Regions from separate parts of the Peribacillus sp. FSL E2-0218 genome, predicted to be linked through region 2. Evidence: riboswitches for the same ligand, from Rfam matches in the RefSeq annotation. Region 2 holds a riboswitch; each other region holds the start of a gene.

Region 1 (4,548 bases), 1.7 Mb from region 2:
TTCATGATGATTATTGTTAATGCCACGATTACATATGCTCCGGCCATGATCGGGACAATGACTTCAGATACTTTTGCAATCATTTTGATGCCACCAAAAATGATGAACGCCGTCACGATAGCCAGAATGACTGCAGTAACCCACTTTTCAATGCCAAATGATTCATTGAATGCGCTTGTGATCGTATTGGCTTGTACCGAGTTGAACGCAAGTCCAAATGTAAGCGAAATTAATACTGCGAATGTGATGCCCATCCACCGTGCATTCAAAGCTTTTTCCATATAATACGCAGGACCTCCACGGAAAGCGTCCCCATCCTTGACTTTATAGATTTGGGCAAGTGTACTTTCTATGAACGCAGAAGCAGACCCAATCAGAGCGATAAGCCACATCCAGAATACGGCGCCTGGACCACCCATCGTAATCGCCAAGGCTACACCTGCAAGATTACCAGTTCCTACCCGTGAAGCGGTGCTGATGCAAAAAGCTTGAAAAGATGTAACACCCTTTTTTTCCGCCGAAGCACCTTCACCCAAAAGCCTGAACATTTCCCCTGCCATTCTGAATTGAACAAATTTAGTTCGAATTGAAAAATAAATGCCCATGCCAATCAGTAAAATGATCAAAATGAACGACCATAAAAAATTATTTGTTTCAGTAATAAAATTCCCTATAAACTCCATTTCTCCAAAAAACCCCTTTAATCTACATGAATTATTATAAAAACATTTTGTATTTTAATTTATTTCCCGTTTCCTCTGGGAAATAAACAAACAAAAAAGGAAATCCAAACATGAATTTCCTTACAATAATCTATTATATCCTACGATTCTATTTTTTTCATTCAAGAATTTGCATGAAAGAGCCAAAAAAACGCCATTAATAAACACAGAAAATTAAGACATTTTCATCGAACGCAAAACTATCTGAATATAATGAAACGTCCTGAATCTTAAGATTCAGGACGTTTCCATGGTTTAAGATGCCCGTTTTTTTACTTCGATATCTTTTGCCTGAAATCGTGGATAACCAATCAAGATGGCTATGACTCCACAAATTCCAATTAGTATCGGGTAATATGAATAGGGGAGGATGCTTATTGGCGAAATTTTTGCCACCCCCGCTGCAACAAGCAGTTGTGCGCCATAGGGAATCAATCCTTGGACACAACAGGCAAAAACGTCTAGCAGGCTCGCTGATTTCCGAGGATCGATACCATACCTTTCGGCAATGTTTTTCGCTAACGGTCCGGCAATGATGATCGAGATCGTGTTATTTGCCGTTGATAGATTTGTTAAGCCTACTAGTCCGGCAATGCTGAATTCAGCTCCTTTTTTTGATTTGCTTTTTTGGGTGACGACATGCAGTAAATAATCGATGCCGCCATTATGTTGGATGACCGCTACCATACCGGCAATCAAAATCGCCAGGAACGAGATTTCATACATGCCAGCCATTCCATCTCCCATTTTTTGGATCACATCCAGCAACTTATAACTTCCATCCGCTAAACCGATAATACCGGCAAACACGATGCCGAAGGATAGGACAAGAAATACGTTGACACCTGCCAATGCCGTGATCAATACACACAGATACGGAAGGATTTTCACCCAATTATAGGAATGTTGCGTAATGGCCGCCTGCTCACCTACCGTTAATATTCCCAAAATGACACATGTGACGATGGCCGCAGGCAGGACGATGAAGAAATTCACTTTAAACTTATCCTTCATTTTCGTCCCCTGCGTACGTACTGACGCAATCGTCGTATCGGAAATGAATGATAAGTTATCGCCAAACATGGCACCGCCGATAACCGCAGCCATTGAAAGCGCAAGAGTTATATCCGTTTGCTCACTAATGCCTACTCCTATCGGTGCAAGCGCTACGATCGTTCCCATGCTTGTTCCCATGGATAAAGAAATAAAACAGGCAATTATGAAAATCCCTACCATCAAAAGATTTTGCGGAAAGACCGCTAAGGCAAGGTTGACCGTTGATTCAACTGCCCCCATGCCATTCGCCACTTCTGAAAAAGCACCGGCCAAGAGGAATATGACAACCATTAACATGATATTGGAGTCCCCTGCTCCTTTACAAAAAATGTCGACCTTTTGATTGAATGATTCTTTCCGATTCATGGACAATGCCACTGCCGCTGCAATGGAAATCGCCACTAACACTGGAAATGAATAAAAATCTTTTGTAACGATTCCTGAGCCTATAAATAAAATCAAAAAAACGACAAATGGGATCAGTGCCCACGGATTTCCTTTGTTGTGTGTACTCATGATGAACTCCTTTTGTATATTGATTTGCCAAAGCATTTTAGCTTAATCGTGTTCTATCTAAATCCAATAAATATAAAAGACCTCTTCCAATAAACACAAGAAGAGGTCTTTTATTTTATAAAAAACACCCTCCTTATCTTTCAGGCGAAATGAACCTGCTGGATTTGGCACAGCACTCCTGAAAAGTCTGCTGCCGAGACATCTGCGGGCCAGTCCCTCCGTCTCTCTTGATAAGAAGATTTATAGTATATTATGGTATCAACGACATCATAAGCCGCATCGAAAAGCAAATATAAGAGTACAGTATTTTGTATGTTTTCGCAAGGATTAGTTGAAAGTATTCGACTTCGATTCTTAAAATGGTAAGAAAGACGCCGGAGATCCCGGACGGCCTCTTGCTAGAAAAACGCCTACTAAGTGAAATGGAAAGCTCAAATCCAAACTAGCATGTATCAATAAAAACACCCCAAAGATGTTAGTTTTGTGTCTAACATCTTTGGGGCCGTTCACTCTTGGTTAAAGGAGTCTAACAACCTATCAGCACATTTGTTGGATGAGGCTTGGCGAGTTGTTTTTAGGCGAATTCACATCAGTCGATACCTCAAATGCTTCCATTTGCTCCGAATCGAAGGGCTTTAAGTATTGCTGAAGATATCCTGTATCATGAATGGAAAGGTCCAGCCAAGCTTTTTCATCTCCACGTTTAAGGATGACGGGCATGCGATCATGGATGCCCGTCATCAGCTCATTGGGTGCAGTGGTGATGACCGAGCATGAATGGATGCTCGTGCCATCTGGAGATTTCCACGTTTCGAACAGACCGGCCATACCGAATGGAGCGTCATCCTTCAGTTTGATTCGCATCGGTATTTTTCGTTCCGGTGTCTTCTTCCACTCATAAAAGGAATCAGCGATGATCAAGCACCGTTTCTTCTTATAAGAATTCTTGAAGCTTGCCTTCTCTGCAATGGTTTCCGCCCTGGCATTGATCATTTTATAGCCCACTTTTTCATCTTTGGCCCAGAAAGGAATGAGTCCCCAACGAAGGTATCCAAGTCGATTCCTGGTTCCATCATTAATGACGGATAGCACGGAATGGGAAGGGGCTATATTATAACTGAATTGATAATCTTCATCGAATGACCCTTGAATATCGAAGCGTTCCATTATTTCTTCCATACTTGTAAAAAGAGTGAACCGTCCGCACATACTATCGCCTGCTGTCCTGTAAATTTATTACAGTTTAACAAAAAAATCCGACAGGTACAAATCAGCGTTCTAAAATCCTGATGTCCGTGAATGGTTGATTAAATAATTCACTCGTAATCAACAGCGTGCCCAGCACTTCCCTTTCATCTTCAGCTACGATGATTTCTGACAAAATCATCATACTGCCATTTTTGACCGTTACACGATATTCATTCATAAAATCCCCCCTCATATGCCTGGATGGTAGCTATTATAAACCATAAGCATCCTTCTATCACCATGTAACACTCGCTTCCTCCCGCCTAAGCAAAAAGACTGCCGTGAATCACACGACAGTTTCGTCCTTACTTCATTCCATTCATACTTTAAAATATGATGATATCGATAATAGGGAGGAGATGCGATACTGGCTCATGAAATAACATGCAGCAAAACCTCATTGACTAAGTGTGCCGCCAATGTAACGGTTTTATTGTTTTCGTCCAAACTTGGATTCACTTCCGAGATATCAAAGGAAAGGATCTTTTCATTTGCTACGACATGCCGCAGCAGGCTACGTACCAATTTCGGATCGAGTCCAAATGGCGATGGTGCACTTACACCAGGGGCATAAGCTGAATCGATGACGTCCGTGCATAACGTGAGGATGATGAAGTCGTTTTCCTTGGCAAATTCGTTGATCCGATGTTTCGTATCTTCCATATCATTCAAAGACAATTCTTCTTCCAATATGTATTCGACTTTATTTTTTTCGGCCGTTTTGAATAAGGCCTTTGTATTGCCCTGCTTTTGAATTCCCACACATAAATAACGGCAATTTTGATCCTTATCCAAGATTTGTTTAAACATCGTTCCTGATGAACTTTCTTTTTCATAAGGCCGCATATCAAAGTGGGCATCGATATTAATCATTCCCAATCTAGCCTTCGAGCCGAGGAATTTCCTGGCGCCGAGATAATGACCATAAAAGGTTTCATGTCCACCGCCTAAAATGATGGGAATTACGTCACTCTCCAGAATCCTGGCAACTGCTGCACCCAATTGG
Region 2 (4,548 bases):
AGAAAAATATCGCTGACGCCTATTTTGAACTGGAAATGTATTCAACGGCAGAAGATATCTATAAATCCGTGGTTACCGATGAAGCGGTGTTGAAAACGGAGGTTCTTCTGCAATTATTTTCCCTTTACATAGTGGAATCAAGAAATGACCTGGCGTCCAAAGTCGTGAAGGAAGCCGTTGAGTTTCAACCGGATTACCCGAATGTCACGGAAATTGCACGCGCCTTTTTTGAAGAACAAAAGGATTGGAACAGCGCAGTGGTCCTAGCGTCGGAGGAAAGTATCCGTACGGAATCAATGAGCTGGTTCGATGTGCTGAAAACATATATCCAGCAGGGAGTCGCTCAATCGATGGCTCCGGATTATTTTTCAAATGTCTTAGGTTCGCTATATGCGCTCGACCAGAATCGTTTCGAAAAAATGACGGTTGCCCTCTGGAAAAATTATAAATATACCGATTCATATTTCGAATGGCTCAAAGTGATCAATAACTTGATAGATATGATTGAATTAAATCAAGGAGACGTCTGGGAAGAGCTTACGGTCCTTTACCGGGATGCCTATGCAAGTCTGCTTGAAGGAACTCATTTGATCAAGGAGCTGAGCCCTGTCGTGCCAAGGCTCCTGGAAAACTGGCTGAAAATCGCAGATGGGGAGCTCTCGTTATTTGCAGCAGCCTCTGCGTTGTCCTGGAATGAAATATTCCCTGATACGATCAATGCACTGGTCATTCAGGATGCAGAAAGTCTGTTGGCGAAGTCCCCTAAATTGGGAGGCGGGCTCGAAGCTGGTGAAAAACTCTTCAATTCCATTATCCAGTGGGCTGAAGAGAATGATTTAAAGGTCGGCAACAAGCTGAAGTGGATGGTCGAGGGGCTTAAAGATACCGGCAATTTCAATCTTTTGCTAGTTGGGAGTGCAGGCAATGGCAAGACTTCCTTCATCCAGTCGATTGTCGGCGAGAGCATTGCCGCCGAAGATCATTCGTCCCTGGTCAGCGTTAAAGACGGAGATGATTTGGAAATCCTCGAAATCACGGACACAGAGCGCAAGGCTGTGATGGAATTAACGGAATTGGATGAAACGCGCCGTCAGCGGGGGACGATTGTCGATGTTACGCTGATTAGTGACTACCTGAAGAATAATCGCCTGCGGCTGTTGGATACCCCTGGATTCAATGGGGAAAAAAGCGTCGAATCTGATTTCCAAGGCTATTTGCATGGCAGTGATGGCCTATTGTTCGTCCTTGACGCCCGGGCTCCTTTCACCGGAAGTGAACGGGATCTGTTATTGGAGATTCAAAAGCTGGCTCCGAAGCTGCCGATACACTTCTTGTTGAATAAGATGGATACGATTTACAGCGATCAAGTGGCAGTACGGATGGAAGACGAAACTTGGGATAAGGTGAATGCATATTTCCCGAATGCGAAAGTTTTCGCCTTCTCCAAGCTTTATGATAGCAAGCAGCAGCTGAAGGACCTTTCGGCTTTCCTTCAATCAAATTATCAAGATGGCAATTGGATGGAGAGAAGATCTGAAAAAATCCTTGCGTTCATTCGCAAAACTTTATCTTATTTGTTAGAAAAACGGGCCGCCAACGAGAGGAAATGTGAGCATTCCATCTCTTGGAATGAACAGATGGAGGTCAAGCTGAATGGCGCTGTCAACCAGCTGGCAGATTTGGAAAAAGAAAAAAGTGAAAATATCATAAGGGCGTACCGTATGATTAAAGATGAAGTGAAAAATCAGCTTTCTTCCAACATCCCCGAATTACTTAGGGATTGCTCTAAATCGTTAACGGAAAGCAGTGATTTCAGTCAGGTCCATATCGAGTTGAATCAGGAAATGAATGATCGGATCCAAGCTTTCATTTCCGATAAAATCATGCCGCAATATTACCGTTCGCTGCAAGACTGGATTGCCAGCTCCCAAATGGAATTCTCACAAAGCCAGCAGTTTATGGATGAAATGAGTTCAGGATTCAATGAACTATACAAGGAAGAACGGATCATGCTTGCCGGGGACTTCAGGGTATTGGATGACTGGCGCCGTGATGCGGACCGGATGACAAGCAGCATCCGGATCGAAAACGTCAATATCTTATTGCGCAGGACGCCATCGCAGCTGCTGCTCAAAGGAGCAGGAAAACTATTTGGGGCGATTCCGCAAAATAAAGCCAATATGTACAATCGTTATAAGAAATACTTGGAAGGCGAGGATTACCAGGATGTAGCGGAGATGATAACGGATCGCTTCCTGACCCAATTCGGATTGTTTGAAAAATCCTTGGATCGGGACATCTCACTTTTCTATCGCAGCTCATTTGCCTTACTGCAAAAAACGATAGAACAAACGCAGACGGAAATTAAAGACTACCAGGCCGCCTTGGAGCATATGAAGGAAAATCCGGAAGTTTACCGTGACCCTATCACTTTGTTCGAAGTCAAATTGCGCCAGCTAGAGAGACTGGAAAAAATCGAGAAAAAGCGTCTAGCCCAACTGCAAAGAAAATAAATAGTCATGACGAACATTTCAAATATTCAAAAATCTATTGACTTTACGACTATATCCCTATAAAGTGGTAATTACGAAAAACGTAACACAATATATTCTCTTATCAAGAGTGGCGGAGGGACTGGCCCTAAGATGCCCAGCAACCGTTCCATTAGGAATTGGTGCTAAATCCTGCAAAACAGAAATGTTTTGACAGATAAGAGAGGGACAAGTCTGCAAAACAGCCGATTAAACCTCTCTATTACTAGAGAGGTTTTTATTTTAGGATTTACACCAACTTAACAGATAAGAATAATTGAAGAAAATGGGGGAAACAGGATGAGAAAGTCTATTAACGCTGCATTCATTACAGCTATCGCTTCTGCTTTGCTTTTAACGGGTTGCTCTTCAGGACAAAGTTCAACGGAACCGAAGCGAGAAGAAAAAGTTTCATTTGAAAATGTTCCAGAAAGATTTGCCGATGGGGAAGGAGCCAAAATCAAAGTCATCCGTAAAATAGGCGGAGATGATCATACGGCCCAATATTTGGCTGGAGCGAAGGAAGAAGGGGAAGACCTGGGGTTCCAAGTGGATACATATACAGCAAATGGAGATACGGCCAAATTCCATGATGCCATAGCCCAGGCTTTGCAGCAGGATTATGACGGCTATATCATTTCCCATGGGGATGATGCAGCAACAGTCAATGATGTTCAAAAACTGGTTGATGCAGGAAAAAGCGTTGTCACCTTCGACTCCATAAGCGATTTATCCAAGATAGACGGTGTTACATTAACTTCACAGGATGATGAAGCGCTGGCAACACTTGCTTTTGATAAGTTGATAGAAGAACAGAAAGGTAAATCGGCAATCGCCTATCTGTGGGTGGATGGTTTTCCCCCAATGGTGAGAAGAAATGCCGTCTATCAGGAAAAATTAAAAGAAAACCCTGGTATAAAAGAGGTCGAAAGGTTCGGGGTGGCATCTGCCGATACTTCGGTTCAGACACAGAATGCAGTAGCCGCAATGCTGAATAAATATCCTAAAGGTAAATTGGATGCCATTTTCGCAACATGGGATGCGTTTGCTATCGGAGCAGCCAGGGCGATAAAAGAAGCTGGCCGTGATGAGGTGAAGATATACGGAATTGACGTATCCAATGCAGATCTTCAGGAAATGCACTCTGCCGATAGCTCATGGTCCTACACGGCAGCAGTCGATCCAAAGTTGATCGGGGCTGTGAATATGAGGATATTGGCAAAAAAATTAGCGGGCGAGGATACGCCGCAAACATATGATTTAGAGGCTTCGCTCATTTCACAAAAGCAAATCCAGGCTTCAAAAGAAGCGGTAAACATGACGAACCTATCTGGAATTGTCGATGGATGGGGTGAATCCAGCGAATTTGAAGAAGATTGGATGAAAGTCTTGAAAGATCACTATAAAAAGTAAAAAAAGAGGCACTCTCTTTCCTATGAAGGGGAGTGTCTGTTCAGGTAGGGGGAATGGACATGGCCACACAACTTGAAATGAAAGGCATTTCGATTGAATTTCCTGGAGTCAAGGCGCTTAAAGATGTTGATTTTTCGGTACGGTCAGGGACCGCCCATGCATTGGTCGGTGCAAATGGGGCAGGGAAATCCACGTTGATGAAAGTTTTATCAGGGGCCCATGTTCATTATTCAGGTGACATTTATCTCGATGGGATGAAGCGGGAAATCCGTTCGCCAAAGGAAGCGCAGGAACAGGGCATTCAAATCGTGTATCAGGAAGTGGATACGGCACTCATCCCATACTTAACCGTCGGTGAAAATGTAATGCTGAATGAAATGGTCCAAAACATGGGCAAGAAACAGCTGGTCAAATGGAAAGATCTGCACAGCGCGGCCACACAGATTCTTGAAGATATGAACATTCATGTTCCTTCGAAAAAATTGGTGAAAGATCTGACCCTGGCCCAAAAGCAGATGGTCCTCATAGCCAGGGCCGTTTCGACTGAATGCAAATTCTTGATTCTCGACGAACCAACTGCCCCATTAAGCCATACGGAGACCTC
Region 3 (4,548 bases), 680 kb from region 2:
AGAACGGCCCCGAAGGAGTTTTGGAGGGCACCGAGCCTTTGCGCCAATATAGGGTCCTTTACCACTGCAAGCCCAGCTACTACATCACTATGCCCGGACAAGAACTTCGTCGCACTATGAAGGACAACATCAGCGCCAATTGTTAAAGGCTTTTGCAGCGCTGGCGTCAAGAATGTATTATCGACAAAGCTTAAGGCACCAATTTTTTTTGCGATATCACATACGGCGGAAATATCGGTCACTTTCAGCAATGGGTTTGAAGGCGTTTCGATGTAAATGGCCCTCGTATTTGGCTTAACGGCCGCTTCGATGCTTTCGAGGTCCGTCATATCAACGAAAGTATGTTCAATTTTGAAACGGGTCAGGACTGTGGTCACCATCCTGAACGTTCCCCCGTACACATCTTCGGAAATGATGATATGGTCCCCGGCAGATAACAGCAGAAAAGCTGTTGAAATGGCCGCCATACCTGAGGAAAAGGCGAAGCCATGTGTGCCTTCTTCAAGTTCGGCAATGATTTCTTCCAACGCCTCGCGAGTCGGGTTCCCGCTTCGGCTGTAATCATATTTGCCGAATTGATCGATATCGGATTGATGGAAAGTGGAGGCGTGCTGAATCGGAACGCTCACACCGCCAGTCGTTGCATCGAATTTATGTTGATTATGAAGCAATTTGGTTTCAAAGCTAAAATCATGATCTGTCATCGGAGGGCCTCCCTTTTTACATGCGCGAATGCTTGCTGCAAGTCGGAAATCAAATCTCCGCTGTCTTCGATACCTACGGAAAAGCGGAGGAGGCGATTACAAACCCCGTTCGCCGTCCTGACCTCAAGAGGTATATCGGCATGTGTTTGTGTGGCCGGGTACGTGATGAAGCTTTCAACACCGCCAAGGCTTTCCGCAAACGAAATCAGGGAGAGCGATTGTAAAAATGGGTTGACAGCGTCTTCATCGATGATCCGGAATGAAATCATGCCGCCTCTTCCGGGATACAATACGTCCGATACACAATCATGCTCCGACAAGTAATCTACAAGTATTTTCGCATTCTTTTCATGGCGTTCCATCCGAAGTGCAAGAGTTTTCATTCCGCGCATCAACAACCATGAATCAAAGGGGCTCAACACAGCTCCTGTGCCATTATGATGGAAGGCTAGTGATTCGCATAATTCCGCGCCGCTAGCCACGATCAGTCCGGCGAGTACATCGTTATGGCCGCCGAGATACTTGGTTGCGCTGTGAATCACGATATCGGCGCCAAGCAGGATGGGCTGTTGAATGAGAGGCGTGTAAAAAGTATTATCGACGATCAGCAATACATTGAATCGTTTGGCCAATGCGGCAATGGCGCCAATATCCGTTTGCTGCATAAGGGGATTAGTGGGAGTTTCGATGAAGATGGCTTTCGTGTGAGGAGTGATGGCATTCTCGATATCCTCCAAACAACATGTGTTTACATAGTCACACTTCAATCCCCATTTCTTAAAGCCTTGTTCCAAGAGACGATATGTACCGCCATAAAGGTCTTCGCTGACAATCCAAGCATCCCCCGATTTGAAAAGCGCCAGTATCGTAGAAATGGCGGCCATCCCCGAGCTGCAGGCATAACCTTGATCGCCTTTTTCGAGATCGGCGATCGAACGTTCCAATAGTTGGCGTGTGGGATTACCTGTCCTTGTATAATCGAAGCCAGTCGATTGGCCAATCCCTTCGTGACGAAAGGCTGTCGAGAAGTAGACGGGAGGATTGACCGTTCCTGTCGCCGTTTCACTGCGATTTCCTAATTGAGCAAGATATGTTTCGGTTTTGTACATAATTTTCACTGCTCCTTTGCGTAATAAAAATAAAAAAAAGTCTTCTTTAAGAAGAAGACTTTGATTAAATGGGGACGAGTCATTCTTCTTATCTTCCAAGTTCAAAAACTTGTGGAATTAGCACCTTTTCATTCGTTGGAACAAATGAAGGTTGCTGAGGTGTCATCGGGCCATTCCCTCTACCTCTCTCGATAAGAGTTTAGATTATTCAATTTCTTTTGAATTTACTATATATACAAAATACTGTCAAGGAGAATTTGGTAAGGGATTGCATGGATGTCCCTATTGAAACCCAGCGTGGCAACGTTTTACGTTAATAAAAAAAACTGGAAATGTAGGCGAAGTAGCCTTCAAGTGAAACCTGAATGATCCCTTTAGAAAAAAGAGCACGCTTGACCGGTTTTTTTTGCTTTAAAATAATAATGTTTGTACAATGGATGGAGAGAAAGAATATTACGACATTATTCATTTATTAATACATAAGATCTTCGATGAATAGTGCAACCATAGGAGGAGAACACATGGAATACAGAATCGAACGAGATACGATGGGTGAAGTGAAAGTGCCTGCTGATAAATATTGGGGAGCACAGACCGAGAGAAGCCGGAACAATTTCAAAATCGGTAACGAAAGAATGCCGATTGAATTGGTGCGTGCGTTTGCATACGTTAAGCAGGCTGCAGCGAAGGTGAACTATGATCTTGGTGATTTATCGGAAGTGAAAAAGAATGCCATCGTCAAGATATGCGGTGAGATCCTCGAAGGTACGCTTGATGAACATTTCCCGCTTGTTGTCTGGCAAACGGGGAGCGGCACGCAAAGTAATATGAACGTGAATGAAGTGGTCGCTAACAAAGGAAATGAATGGTTAAAAGAAATAGGGGAATCCGTTGCCCTGCATCCGAATGATGACGTTAACAAAGCCCAAAGCTCCAATGATACATTCCCTACTGCCATGCATATTGCGGCCTTCATGGAAGTTGCTGAAAAGCTGGTCCCTGCCATCAAAGTACTAAGAGATACATTCGATGCAAAAGAAAAAGAATTTTGGGATGTCGTGAAAATTGGCCGTACACATCTTCAAGATGCAACCCCGTTAACTTTAGGACAAGAAATATCCGGTTGGAAAGCGATGCTTGATAAAGACCTGGAGATGATTGAGGAAAGCAGCCAAAAATTATTGAACCTAGCGCTGGGCGGAACGGCTGTTGGAACCGGAATCAATACAAAAAAAGAATTCCCTGGACTTTCCGCAAAACAAATCGCTGCGGATACAGGACATCCTTTTGTCACATCGGATAATAAGTTCCATGCCCTGACAAGCCATAATGAAATCGTGTACGCCCATGGCGCACTGAAAGCCTTGGCAGCGGATTTAATGAAAATTGCCAACGATGTCAGATGGCTGGCAAGTGGCCCAAGAAGCGGAATTGGTGAAATTGCCATCCCGGAAAATGAACCAGGAAGCTCCATCATGCCAGGGAAGGTGAATCCAACCCAAAGTGAAGCGCTTACCATGATTGCAACACAAATTGTCGGTAACGATGCCACGATTGGTTTTGCAGCCAGCCAAGGGAACTTCGAATTGAACGTATTCAAACCGGTCATCATCTACAACTTCCTGCAAACGGTTAAATTATTGACGGACGGCATTCATTCCTTCAACGATAACTGTGCAGTCGGCATCACTGCCAATGAAGATAAAATCAAAGAAAATGTAGATCGTTCGCTAATGCTTGTTACGGCGTTGAACCCGCACATAGGTTATGAAAAAGCGGCCAAAATTGCCAAAACTGCATTCAAGGACAACTCAACCCTTAAAGAAGCGGCGTTGAAATTGGAATTCCTGACGGAAGATGAATTCAATGCATGGGTCGACCCAGCTAACATGGTCAATAAATAATAGCAGAAGAATGCCCTCCCGCTGGTTTCTTTGGGGAGGGTGTTTCAATGTGTTAAAATCATCCTATCAACAAATACTAAGGATCAAAGGCTGGAAAAGGAGGAAACACAATGTCTTTATGCCCGCTTTGCAACGGTCTGAGAAAAATCCATGTGAATTGCCCCGAATGCGGCAATGATCTTGACGATAAAGGGAAATTCATGGATTACGCTGATGAATACAGTGCTTATATGGATATCGATACACTTAAGCTAAATGACGGCTACCCCCAATCCTTACAAAAAGGCCAATGTCCACACCTTATGAAATGCCCTGAATGCGGACATGATGAAGTGGTATTGGTTCAGGAATAGGAGAGTCCTTGAATCCCGGCTAAACATAAAAAAATACCCGTTCATGAACGGGTATTTTTTTATGTTTAGTTAGCAGACAATTTCAAACCTTCCTGCATCTGTTCGTCCTCTTCGACAAAAATGCGGTGTTCGCTTCCTTTATCGAAAAAGTGGGCTTTATTCATATCGAGGGCAAGCTCGATTTTTTCGCCTGCATGAATGATATTTTTGGCATCTACCCGTGCAACGAAGTCCTGTCCTTCAAGCGTGGAGTAAAGCATGATTTCCGCCCCCATGAGTTCTGCCACATCGATGTGGGTTTTGAATAGGGCATTCGGGGAATCCGTGAAGTATTCACCTTCATTATGGAAATCCTCCGGCCGGATGCCAAGGATGATATCTTTTCCAACATAGCCTTGATCACGCAACATTCTCATTTTCGCTGCAGGTATCTCAAACGTTTGCTCACCCATTTTGATGAAGCCTTCTTTTAATGTCC
Region 4 (4,548 bases), 1.2 Mb from region 2:
TCGAAATCCCCCTTTCACTTTTCACTTGTTGTATACGATCCATGATAGTTAAAATATATATATAAATTATAACCATATTCGCGATTTTCGACAAAAAAGAAAACTAACAAGTTGTACATTCGTATTATAAATAGCCAAGTGTATTTGCATACGGTATATTAAAATAATACATAAAAACATTCACTTCGGAAAGGAAATGATTGAAAATGATTATTTATCCGTTCAAAGGCAAGGAACCACAGATTTCCGAAAGCGCTTATATTGCGGAGAATGCAGTCGTGACAGGCGATGTGAAAATTGGCGACGAATCGTCAATCTGGTTCAATTCCGTCATCCGCGGTGATGTGGCCCCAACCATCATCGGTAAAAAGGTCAGTATCCAAGATAATAGTGTCCTCCACCAAAGCCCCAATCATCCATTGATCATTGAAGATGAAGTAACCATTGGCCATCAGGTCATTTTACATAGCTGTAAAATCCGTAAAGGAGCCTTGATCGGCATGGGCTCGATCGTACTTGACGGAGCCGAAATCGGTGAAGGAGCTTTTATCGGTGCCGGCAGTCTCGTTCCCCAAGGCAAAGTGATCCCGCCGAATATGTTGGCATTCGGACGCCCGGCCAAAGTGATCCGCGAAATCAATGCGGAAGATCGTCAGGACATGGAACGGATCGTGCGCGAATATGCCGAAAAAGGACAATACTACAAAACAGCAGACCGAATAAAATAAACTAGGGGCTTGTCCATGCCTCTAATACACGCCAAATATCCTCTGGTAAATCACTCAGTGGGTTTATTGAATTATTCCCTCTGCAAACCAAATTAATCCTACCAAAAAAAGGTGCACCGCAATTAGCGGCGCACCTTTTCCATCTGGATCATGCTTGTGCTTTTAAAGTTTCTGCTTTATCCGTGCGTTCCCACGGAAGATCGACATCGGTACGGCCAAAGTGTCCGTATGCAGCTGTCTGCTTATAGATTGGGCGACGAAGGTCAAGCATTTTGATGATGCCTGCTGGGCGAAGGTCGAAGTTAGCGCGAACTAGGTCAACCAGGACGTCTTCGCTAACAGTGCCCGTTCCGAATGTATCAATCGAGATCGATACAGGCTCTGCCACACCTATAGCGTAAGCCAATTGTACTTCGGCTTTATCGGCCAGGCCAGCTGCCACGATGTTTTTGGCAACATAGCGTGCAGCGTATGCCGCAGAACGGTCAACTTTCGTAGCATCCTTACCAGAGAATGCACCGCCGCCGTGACGAGCGTATCCGCCGTACGTATCAACGATGATTTTACGGCCAGTAAGACCTGCATCCCCTTGAGGTCCGCCAATTACGAAACGGCCAGTCGGGTTGATGAAGTATTTCGTTTCAGCATCGATCAATTCAGCAGGAACCACCGCTTTGATGACATGCTCTTTTAAATCGGCTTGAATTTGCTCAAGCGTGATTTCTGCATCATGCTGTGTTGAGATGACGATCGTATCTACACGTACAGGACGGTTATTTTCATCATATTCCACAGTTACTTGTGTTTTTCCATCCGGGCGTAAGTAAGCAAGCGTTTCATCTTTACGTACTTGAGCCAAGCGGAATGAAAGCTTATGGGCCAATGAGATCGGAAGCGGCATAAGCTCTTCTGTTTCATTGCAAGCGAATCCGAACATAAGACCTTGGTCCCCTGCACCGATTGCATCGATTTCTTCCTCTGACATGTTGCCTTCACGTGCTTCCAAAGCTTTATCGACGCCAGCTGCGATATCGGCAGACTGCTCATCGATCGAGCTCAATACAGCACACGTTTCAGCATCGAAGCCGTATTTCGCGCGAGTGTAGCCAATTCCCGCAATCGTATCACGGACGATACGCGGAATATCCACGTAAGCGGATGTTGTAATTTCACCAGCAACAAGCACAAGACCTGTCGTTACACTTGTTTCACACGCAACACGTGCATTTGCATCCTTAGCAAGGATAGCATCTAAAATGGAATCTGAAATCTGATCACAAATCTTGTCCGGATGGCCCTCTGTAACAGATTCAGAAGTAAATAGACGTTTCTTTGACATCATATTTCCTCCTTGGAAGTTAGTATGTGGTAGGCATAAGCCTGATTTTTTTACGGAACTCGTTTCCCTTATTAGCTTCAACTATAGACACAGAATTAATTAAAAAACACAAAAACCTTCCCTGGAAAATGAGGAAAGGTTTAACATTCTGTCTTCTATCCTTTCACTCTTATCGTTCAAGGGTTTTTTACCTTGCTCAGGTTAGCACCATCACCACTTTTCCTTGAAGAACACCGCTTTATTTTCGGCGATTGCTCTTTTGGTCAAGTTCAATATGGCAGGTTGCTGGGTTTCAAAGGGCCTGTCCCTCCACCAACTCGGGATAAGAGAATCCGTACAATTTAAGATAATATCGTATTGGGTCGGAATTTGTCAATGATTTTCTATCAAGAACATTTCCGGTCAACGGCCAAATCGGGCACAACAAAGTTCGCTCCCCCGCCATCAAAGGACTTTCAGGCGCATGAGATTGATTAGTACTTCCTATAATAAAGGGGAAATCGACTTTCATTAAAGCATATGCAGGAATCCCGGCATGGTTCCTGCCCATTTAAAATGATGAATCTAACCAGATGAAAATTATCACAATTCAGATGATATAGTATAGACTATTTAAATAAATGTGTTATACTAATTGTAATATAAAACTTAAACAAAGGAAGGTACCTCATATATGAATTCTGTAGACGTTTCTAATGAGTTACACCAGTTATTAACAGGAAACAACGTGCAAACTCAGCTTTCAGTTCCTAAATTGGTCGAAAAGGTATTAAGCAGGAATGAAGGGGTTTTAACTTCAACTGGAGCAGTAAAAGCAGAAACAGGCAAATATACTGGCCGTTCACCTAAAGATAAATATATCGTCGAGGAAGCATCCGTAAAAGATAAAGTCGATTGGGGTCCAGTGAACCAGCCAATTTCGGAAGATGTGTTCAATAAACTATATAATAAAGTAATTGACTACTTAAAAGCAAAAGAAGAGATTTTCGTTTTCAAGGGCTTCGCTGGCGCAGAAGAATCATCCCGCCTTCCAATTCGTGTCGTTAATGAATATGCTTGGCATAATCTTTTCGCGCATACTTTATTCATCCGTCCAAACGAAGAGGAGCTAAGAGGCCATGAAGCAGAATTCACGATCCTTTCGGCACCTAACTTCAAAGCAGATCCAGCGGTGGACGGAACGCAATCCGAAACGTTCATTATCGTTTCTTTTGAACGCCGCACCATCTTGATCGGCGGAACGGAATATGCAGGTGAAATGAAAAAATCGATCTTCTCGATCATGAACTACCTTCTTCCAGAGGCTGGAATCCTTCCAATGCACTGCTCTGCGAATGTAGGACGTGAAGGGGACGTCGCTTTATTCTTCGGACTGTCCGGAACCGGCAAGACGACTTTATCTGCAGACACGAATCGCAAGCTGATCGGTGATGATGAACACGGCTGGGCTTCTAACGGTGTTTTCAACATCGAAGGTGGCTGCTATGCGAAAACGATCAACCTTTCACGTGAAAAAGAACCACAAATCTTCGATGCCATCCGTTTTGGAGCCGTCTTGGAAAATGTTGTTGTTGATCCGGATACACGTGAAGCGGATTATGATGACAGTTCATTGACGGAAAACACCCGTGCCGCATACCAAATGCAAGCAATCGATAATATCGTGAGCCCAAGTATCGCCGGACACCCGAATACGATCATTTTCCTGACGGCTGATGCTTCAGGCGTATTGCCTCCAATCAGCAAGCTGTCCAAGGAACAAGCGATGTTCCATTTCCTAAGCGGATACACAAGCAAGTTAGCTGGAACGGAAAGAGGGGTAACTTCACCGGAGGCGACATTCTCCACTTGCTTCGGTTCACCATTCTTGCCGCTACCTGCTACACGCTATGCTGAAATGCTTGGTGATAAAATTGACGAGCACAATGCAAAAGTATACCTTGTCAATACAGGATGGACAGGCGGAGCATACGGAACTGGAAGCCGCATGAAACTTGCTTACACGCGTGCCATGGTTCAGGCGGCACTTGAAGGGGAACTGGCTAACATTGAAACGGTCAAGGATGAAATCTTTGGTTTGAATATCCCGCTTCATGTTCCTGGCGTTCCGGACGAAGTGCTTCAGCCAATCAAGACTTGGGCAGATCCTGAAGCTTACAAGCAATCCGCAACGGACCTTGCCGCTCAATTCCGTGCAAACTTCAAGAAGTTCGGCAGCGTTCCAAATGAAATCGAAGATCTTGGCGGGCCGATCGCTTAAAATAAATCATTCACAAAAGGACCAAGCACTAGCTTGGTCCTTTGTTCTGTCCATATAGGTTAGAACGAACCTCCTTTCTTCCCCTAAAAAAGGGCACGGACACAGTGGTCGGCACCCTTTTCCATTCATTAGGTTGATTTAGCTGATCGCTTTATTTCTGGCTTTTTCCTTCGACACCTTTTTATATTGATAAATATTGCCCAAGTTGGCGACCGGGACTT

The links. A riboswitch is a leader RNA that binds a small molecule or an ion and turns the genes downstream of it on or off. The one in region 2 is predicted to bind S-adenosylmethionine.
Region 1: linked by a shared signal. The riboswitch ahead of MHI53_RS10870 (Na+/H+ antiporter NhaC family protein) and the one ahead of MHI53_RS02605 (sugar ABC transporter substrate-binding protein) in region 2 are both predicted to bind S-adenosylmethionine.
Region 3: linked by a shared signal. The riboswitch ahead of MHI53_RS05825 (methionine biosynthesis PLP-dependent protein) and the one ahead of MHI53_RS02605 (sugar ABC transporter substrate-binding protein) in region 2 are both predicted to bind S-adenosylmethionine.
Region 4: linked by a shared signal. The riboswitch ahead of metK (methionine adenosyltransferase) and the one ahead of MHI53_RS02605 (sugar ABC transporter substrate-binding protein) in region 2 are both predicted to bind S-adenosylmethionine.

What each region holds. Positions count from the first base shown of each region.
Region 1 is NZ_CP150304.1:2,241,712-2,246,259, reverse strand. It holds gene MHI53_RS10875 (alanine/glycine:cation symporter family protein) at 1-683, opposite strand, end outside; gene MHI53_RS10870 (Na+/H+ antiporter NhaC family protein) at 978-2,294, opposite strand; SAM riboswitch class I at 2,425-2,531, opposite strand; gene MHI53_RS10865 (SOS response-associated peptidase) at 2,832-3,503, opposite strand; gene MHI53_RS10860 (hypothetical protein) at 3,565-3,720, opposite strand; gene hutG (formimidoylglutamase) at 3,915-4,548, opposite strand, start outside.
Region 2 is NZ_CP150304.1:539,613-544,160, forward strand. It holds gene MHI53_RS02600 (GTPase domain-containing protein) at 1-2,513, shown strand, start outside; SAM riboswitch class I at 2,611-2,716, shown strand; gene MHI53_RS02605 (sugar ABC transporter substrate-binding protein) at 2,832-3,944, shown strand; gene MHI53_RS02610 (sugar ABC transporter ATP-binding protein) at 4,004-4,548, shown strand, end outside.
Region 3 is NZ_CP150304.1:1,219,646-1,224,193, forward strand. It holds gene metC (cystathionine beta-lyase) at 1-704, opposite strand, end outside; gene MHI53_RS05825 (methionine biosynthesis PLP-dependent protein) at 701-1,813, opposite strand; SAM riboswitch class I at 1,899-2,011, opposite strand; gene fumC (class II fumarate hydratase) at 2,335-3,717, shown strand; gene MHI53_RS05835 (hypothetical protein) at 3,828-4,070, shown strand; gene ugpC (sn-glycerol-3-phosphate ABC transporter ATP-binding protein UgpC) at 4,136-4,548, opposite strand, start outside.
Region 4 is NZ_CP150304.1:4,557,433-4,561,980, forward strand. It holds gene MHI53_RS21950 (gamma carbonic anhydrase family protein) at 210-728, shown strand; gene metK (methionine adenosyltransferase) at 877-2,070, opposite strand; SAM riboswitch class I at 2,234-2,396, opposite strand; gene pckA (phosphoenolpyruvate carboxykinase (ATP)) at 2,741-4,327, shown strand; gene MHI53_RS21965 (nucleotide sugar dehydrogenase) at 4,466-4,548, opposite strand, start outside.